Regions from separate parts of the Pseudomonas sp. RT6P73 genome, predicted to be linked through region 3. Evidence: predicted binding sites of a transcription regulator. Region 3 holds the regulator's gene; each other region holds the start of a gene.
The links. Region 3 encodes sigma-54, which starts transcription at its own class of promoters, with help from an activator protein. Its sites were predicted from a motif close to ANTGGCATNNANNTTGCTNT; they were not measured.
Positions count from the first base shown of each region.

Region 1 (2,269 bases), 4.9 Mb from region 3:
GATGCCGTCCAGGCCAGCCATTACCAGGGCAGCGAAGGCCAGGTACGGGTTGGCTGCTGGATCCGGGAAGCGGGCTTCGATACGGCGAGCGCGAGGGCTGGACACGTAAGGAATACGGATCGAAGCGGAACGGTTGCGAGCCGAGTAGGCCAGCATTACCGGAGCTTCGAAACCTGGGACCAGACGCTTGTAGGAGTTGGTCGACGGGTTGGTGAAGCCGTTCAGTGCCTTACCGTGCTTGATGATGCCGCCGATGAAGTACAGGGCGGTGTCGGACAGGCCGGCATAGCCTTCGCCAGCGAAGGTGTTCTTGCCATCTTTGGCGATGGACAAGTGAACGTGCATACCCGAACCGTTATCGCCGTACAGAGGCTTAGGCATGAAGGTAGCGGTGCGGCCGTAAGCGACAGCAACGTTGTGCACGCAGTACTTCAGGGTCTGAACTTCGTCAGCCTTGGCGACCAGGGTGTTGAACTTCACACCGATTTCGTTCTGACCGGCAGTTGCCACTTCGTGGTGGTGAACTTCGATGACCAGGCCCATTTCTTCCATGGCGTTGCACATGGAGGTACGGATTTCGTGGTCGTGGTCGAACGGTGGAACCGGGAAGTAACCGCCTTTGATACCTGGGCGGTGGCCATGGTTACCGCTTTCGATGTCCTGGTCGGACATCCACGAACCTTGTTCGGAGAAGATCTTGAACATCGAACCGGAGATGTCGGACTTGAACTTCACTTGATCGAAGATGAAGAACTCAGGCTCCGGGCCAACGAATACGGTGTCGCCGATACCGGTCGACTTCAGGTATTCCTCGGCACGCTTGGCGATCGCACGTGGGTCGCGATCGTAGCCTTGCATGGTCGACGGCTCGATGACGTCGCACACGATGATCAGCGTTGGGTCTTCGGTGAACGGGTCGAGAACGGCAGTGCTGTCGTCCGGCAGCAGGATCATGTCGGAGGCTTCGATGCCTTTCCAGCCAGCGATGGAGGAACCGTCGAACATTTTGCCTTCTTCGAAGAAAGCTTCATCCAGCGCGTCGCGAGCCGGCATGGTCACGTGGTGCTGAGTGCCTTTGGTGTCCGTGAAGCGCAGATCAATCCACTTGACGTCATGATCTTTGATGAGTTGAACCGACTTCGACATAGTGTCCTCCGGGTGGCTTCGGGCTTAGTAGTGGATGCCCTTAGAATGTGGGTGATGCCGGCGCGAATACTCTGCCAAGGCAACCTGCCTCACAAGGGAGCAAATTGCATGCCAGTGCCCCACCATGGGTTTTTTGCCCCAATATCACGCTTATAAAGGCACAAAGCGTCTGCGAGCTGAAAATCTCGCCCTACAATGTAGCGTTAAAATCAGTAAATGACCCGTTTTGGTGCGAGCAAAACCTTCTGCACATTAACTGGTTAAACCTTGAGCAATTTCCGCTATAATCCGCGCCCCCCTTTTTCGGCTGGCCCAGCGCGCGCTGTTTTCATGAAACTTATCGTAAAAGTCTTCCCCGAGATCACCATCAAGAGCCGCCCGGTACGGATGCGTTTCATCCGCCAGTTGGCCAAAAACATCCGTACCGTGCTCCGCGACCTGGACCCGGCTGTGGTGGTGAACGGTGTGTGGGACAATCTCGAGCTGGAAACACGCGTCAGCGAGCCCAAAGCCCTGAAGGAGATGACCGAGCGCCTGAGCTGCATGCCAGGCATCGCGCATTTCCTGCAAGTCGACGAATACCCGCTGGGCGACTTCGACGACATCGTCGCCAAGTGCAAGCAGCACTTCGGTGATGCGCTGGCCGGGAAGATCTTTTCGGTGCGCTGCAAGCGGGCCGGCAAGCATGAATTCAGTTCGATGGATGTCGAAAAATACGTCGGCAGCCAACTGCGTCGTCAGTGCGGCGCCGCCGGAATCTCGCTGAAAGAGCCGGAAATCGAAGTTCGCATCGAAATTCGCGACAAACGGTTGTTTGTGATCCACAACCAGCACAACAGCATTGGCGGATATCCGCTGGGTGCCCTGGAACAGACGCTTGTGCTGATGTCCGGCGGTTTCGATTCGACCGTTGCGTCTTACCAGATCATGCGCCGTGGCCTGATGAGCCATTTCTGCTTCTTCAATCTGGGTGGACGGGCCCATGAACTGGGCGTCATGGAAGTCGCGCACTTCATCTGGAAGAAGTACGGCAGCTCCCAACGCGTGTTATTTGTGAGTGTGCCGTTCGAGGAAGTACTGGGAGAAATTCTCGGGAAAGTCGATAACAGTCATATGGGTGTAG
Region 1 covers NZ_JBUBUV010000002.1:5,279,644-5,281,912, reverse strand. Annotated here, with positions in the region: gene glnA (glutamate--ammonia ligase) at 1-1,146, opposite strand, end outside; gene thiI (tRNA uracil 4-sulfurtransferase ThiI) at 1,477-2,269, shown strand, end outside.
Region 1: the regulator sigma-54 is predicted to act here: its motif matches at 1,243-1,262, upstream of glnA (glutamate--ammonia ligase).

Region 2 (2,269 bases), 5.0 Mb from region 3:
GTAAACCAATAGTGCGTAGACGCCGGATTCGCTGATTAGCAGGGTGTCTTCGATGGCGCCGTGGATGAGGACTCGCGCGGATTGATGCTGATCAGGATCGAGTTTTCGGACGGCGCGCTCTTCTAGGTAAAGGCGAAGAAATCGGCCGAGGTCGCGGGCGCTGAACCAGGCCTGGTTTTCGAGGAGGAGGGCATGGAGGTGGAGGTTGTGGCGGGTGAAGATGTTTGGAGTCAGATAGTTGTCGTCCATGAAGCAGTACTCAAAATTCGCTTGATAGATAACTGCCACTTATCGTCGCCAAACAATAAGGGTGGCAGCTGCGTGCGGGTTGGCGAACCGGCCAAGCGAATACCGGCAGACCCGAAGGTCTCCCACACACAGCCGCCATAATTCGAGTCGGGGAGAGATACCCGATATCGGATAAGGTTGCGTGCATTGCTTGGTTCCAAGTCGCCAAACCCGGTGCTGAACATTCAGCATCGGGTGAGCTTAGTAACCGGAGCATCACGGCGCTATCGGACGGCGGTGGTGATCTTTGTAGGATGTTGCCGAGATTGTGGCGGGGCGGCAGATCAAGAGATCTCAGCCTTCGACAGTTCCTACAGGGGTGGTCTATCCAATGTGGGAGGGCTGGTAGACCGAGGCGACTCCATTCGCGGGCAAGCCCGCTCCCACAGGGAATTGCATTTCACAGAGGAGTCGGTGTGTTACTCAGTTGGCGGATTCAGCTTCGCTTCCAACTCCGCAACCTTCGCCTCAAGACTCTCCAACCGTGCCCGGGTCCGTGCCAGCACAACCATCTGGCTATCAAACTCTTCACGACTCACCAGGTCCAGCTTGCTGAAGCCGCTCTGCAGCAGTGCCTTGAACTGGCTTTCGATTTCGCTTTTCGGCAACGGGGTTTCGCCGCTGAAGAGGCGGGAGGCGGTGCCGGTCAGGGCGTCGAGGAAGTCTTTGGGTGCGAGCATGGGAAATGTCCTGTCAACAATGGCGGGCAGTGTATCACGCAGTGTCTATAGTCAATTCCGACCGCAGGGATGCACGCTTTTCGCGCATGTGGACGGGCGGCCGCGCACTGTTGTTGTGCGTATCCGCCGGGCCGTTTGTGTGAAGCGGCGGTTGGCAGCGGCCAAGGGATTGAATTCAGTGGGTTTTGGCGAGATGGCAAGCTTTCTGCTTAGTCGGTAGTGACCCATGCACTGATGCAGTCGCTGTGACGAATGCAGTGCGCCAAGCGGAACGGGGAAGTGTTTCGCTGGGAGTGGTTAGCAGGCGTCGGACGGGCAATCCAATGGCCGACGATGCGTTACAAAGCCAGGCACTGCGCTTAGACTTGAGTCGGGTTTGTTTTCCTGGGGCAAGTCCACCAATTCGGGAGAGAGTTTTCATGAAGCTAGTCACTGCCATCATCAAGCCGTTCAAGTTGGACGACGTGCGCGAATCGCTGTCCGAGATCGGCGTGCAGGGCATTACCGTTACTGAAGTCAAAGGCTTCGGACGGCAGAAGGGTCACACCGAGCTGTATCGCGGCGCGGAATACGTGGTCGATTTTCTGCCCAAGGTGAAGATCGATGTCGCCATTGACGACAAGGATCTGGACCGGGTTATCGAGGCGATAACCAAGGCTGCCAACACCGGCAAGATCGGTGACGGCAAGATCTTCGTGGTCAATCTGGAACAGGCGATTCGCATCCGTACCGGCGAAACCGATACCGACGCGATTTAAACGCCGCCACAAACCCAACGCCCCAGGAGAAAACAATATGACTCTGCGTAAATTCGCAGGGCTAGGAGCCCTGTTGTCCCTCGTAATGCCCAGCCTGGCTATGGCGGCAGACGAAGTGGCGGCCCCAGTCCTCAATTCCGGCGATACCGCCTGGATGATGACCTCGACAGCCCTCGTGCTGTTCATGACCATTCCCGGCCTCGCGCTGTTCTACGGCGGCATGGTCCGGTCGAAAAATATTCTTTCCGTGATGATGCAGTGCTTCGCCATTACCGGTCTGATCAGCATTCTGTGGGTCATTTATGGCTACAGCATCGCGTTCGACACCACCGGCATGGAGCAGGGCGTCGTCAACTTCAACTCGTTCTTCGGCGGCATGGGCAAGGCATTCCTCGCCGGTGTCACGCCTTCGAGCCTGACCGGTCCTGCGGCGCTGTTTCCTGAGGCGGTGTTCATCACCTTCCAGATGACCTTCGCCATCATCACCCCTGCGCTGATCGTCGGTGCCTTCGCCGAGCGGATGAAGTTCTCCGCCATGCTGAT
Region 2 covers NZ_JBUBUV010000002.1:5,448,094-5,450,362, reverse strand. Annotated here, with positions in the region: gene ACYZT6_RS25260 (BRO-N domain-containing protein) at 1-249, opposite strand, end outside; gene ACYZT6_RS25255 (accessory factor UbiK family protein) at 708-968, opposite strand; gene glnK (P-II family nitrogen regulator) at 1,388-1,726, shown strand; gene ACYZT6_RS25245 (ammonium transporter) at 1,764-2,269, shown strand, end outside.
Region 2: the regulator sigma-54 is predicted to act here: its motif matches at 1,161-1,180, upstream of glnK (P-II family nitrogen regulator).

Region 3 (2,269 bases):
GGCAAACGCCGGCCTCAAAGATGTTCAGCTATCGGCAAGGGCAGCTCGTCAACAAGACTTTAAAAGTTTTTATTGTTACAGCGCTCTAGGCAAACGCTGCAGTTTCGGGCATATAATTTGCTTATGTTTGGCGCTTCGGCGCCCTGTAGTGGATGGCGCATGTGCGCCGGCGAATAAGGTGTTAAGCCCCTGCCATGAAACCATCGCTAGTCTTGAGAATGGGCCAGCAGCTGACGATGACACCGCAGCTGCAACAGGCCATCCGCCTGCTCCAATTGTCGACCCTGGACCTGCAACAGGAAATCCAGGAGGCCCTGGAGTCCAATCCGATGCTCGAACGCCAGGAAGAAGGCGACGACTTCGATAACGCCGACCCTTTGGCCGACAAAGCCGAACAACTCCCCAACGCCGATGTTTCGGAACCCTCCTACCAGGAAACCGCCCCGACGGTGGATAACCTCGAGGAAGGTGACTGGAACGAGCGCATTCCCAACGAGCTGCCCGTCGATACCGCGTGGGAAGACGTCTACCAGACCAGCGCCAGCAGCCTGCCGAGCAACGATGACGACGAGTGGGATTTCACCACCCGCACATCAGCCGGTGAAAGCCTGCAAAGCCATTTGTTGTGGCAACTGAACCTGGCACCGATGTCCGACACCGATCGCCTGATCGCCGTGACCCTGATCGATTGCATCAACAATCAGGGCTACCTGGACGAAACCCTCGAAGAAATTCTCGAGGCCTTCGATCCGGAGCTGGACATCGAGCTGGACGAGATCGAAGCCGTCCTGCACCGCATCCAGCAATTCGAACCGGCCGGCATTGGCGCCCGCAACCTGGGCGAATGCCTGCTGCTGCAACTGCGCCAACTGCCTGCCAAGACGCCTTGGCTGGCCGAAGCCAAGCGTCTGGTCACTGATTACATCGACCTGCTAGGCAGCCGCGACTACAGCCAGCTGATGCGCCGCATGAAGCTCAAGGAAGATGAACTGCGCCAGGTGATCGAGCTGGTGCAGAGCCTCAACCCTCGTCCGGGCTCGCAGATCGAGTCCAGTGAAGCCGAGTACGTTGTTCCTGACGTGATCGTGCGCAAGGACAATGAGCGCTGGCTGGTCGAGCTGAACCAGGAATCGGTGCCACGGCTGCGGGTCAACGCCCAGTACGCCGGCTTTGTGCGCCGCGCCGACACCAGCGCCGACAACACTTTCATGCGCAATCAGTTGCAAGAGGCTCGCTGGTTCATCAAGAGCCTGCAAAGCCGCAACGAAACCCTGATGAAAGTGGCCACCCAGATTGTCGAGCATCAGCGCGGCTTCCTGGAGTACGGCGACGAAGCGATGAAACCACTGGTGCTGCATGACATCGCCGAAGCGGTGGGGATGCACGAATCGACGATTTCACGGGTGACCACGCAGAAATTCATGCATACCCCTCGGGGCATATATGAACTGAAATACTTTTTCTCCAGCCACGTCAGCACCTCCGAAGGCGGTGAATGCTCGTCCACAGCGATCCGCGCGATCATCAAAAAACTGGTTGCCGCGGAAAATCAGAAAAAGCCGTTGAGTGACAGCAAGATCGCTGGTTTACTGGAGGCACAAGGCATTCAGGTGGCTCGCCGCACCGTCGCCAAGTACCGCGAATCCCTCGGGATCGCGCCTTCGAGCGAACGCAAGCGGTTGATGTAGAGCCACGCCACAGCGTTCCAGTGGCAGGCATTTCTGCCTGCCGCTTTATGCACTGGCAACGAAGGAGAAGCTGTATGCAAGTCAACATCAGTGGACACCAACTGGAAGTGACCGAACCTCTTCGCACCTACATCGGCGAAAAACTCGAACGATTGGAGAGGCATTTCGACAAGATCACCAACGTGCAGGTCACGATGACGGTCGAAAAGCTCAAGCAGAAAATCGAAGCCACGCTGCATATTCCCGGGAATGAAGTGGTCGCCAACGCGGAACATACCGATATGTACGCGGCGATCGACGCACTCACCGACAAGCTCGATAAACAACTCAAAAAGCATAAGGAAAAGACCCAAAGCCTCCTCCAGGGCGCGACCGGTCGTTAACACTCCCAACCCATGATCCGACTTGAAAGCATCCTGACCCCCGGCCGTTCCCTCGTGAACGTGCCGGGCGGCAGCAAAAAGAAAGCCCTCGAGCAAATTGCCAACCTTATCCATAAAGAAGTACCGGATCTGGAGATGCAAGATGTCTTTGAGGCTCTGATCGCCCGTGAAAAACTTGGCTCGACTGGTTTTGGAAAC
Region 3 covers NZ_JBUBUV010000002.1:420,528-422,796, reverse strand. Annotated here, with positions in the region: gene ACYZT6_RS02095 (RNA polymerase factor sigma-54) at 195-1,688, shown strand; gene hpf (ribosome hibernation-promoting factor, HPF/YfiA family) at 1,763-2,071, shown strand; gene ptsN (PTS IIA-like nitrogen regulatory protein PtsN) at 2,084-2,269, shown strand, end outside.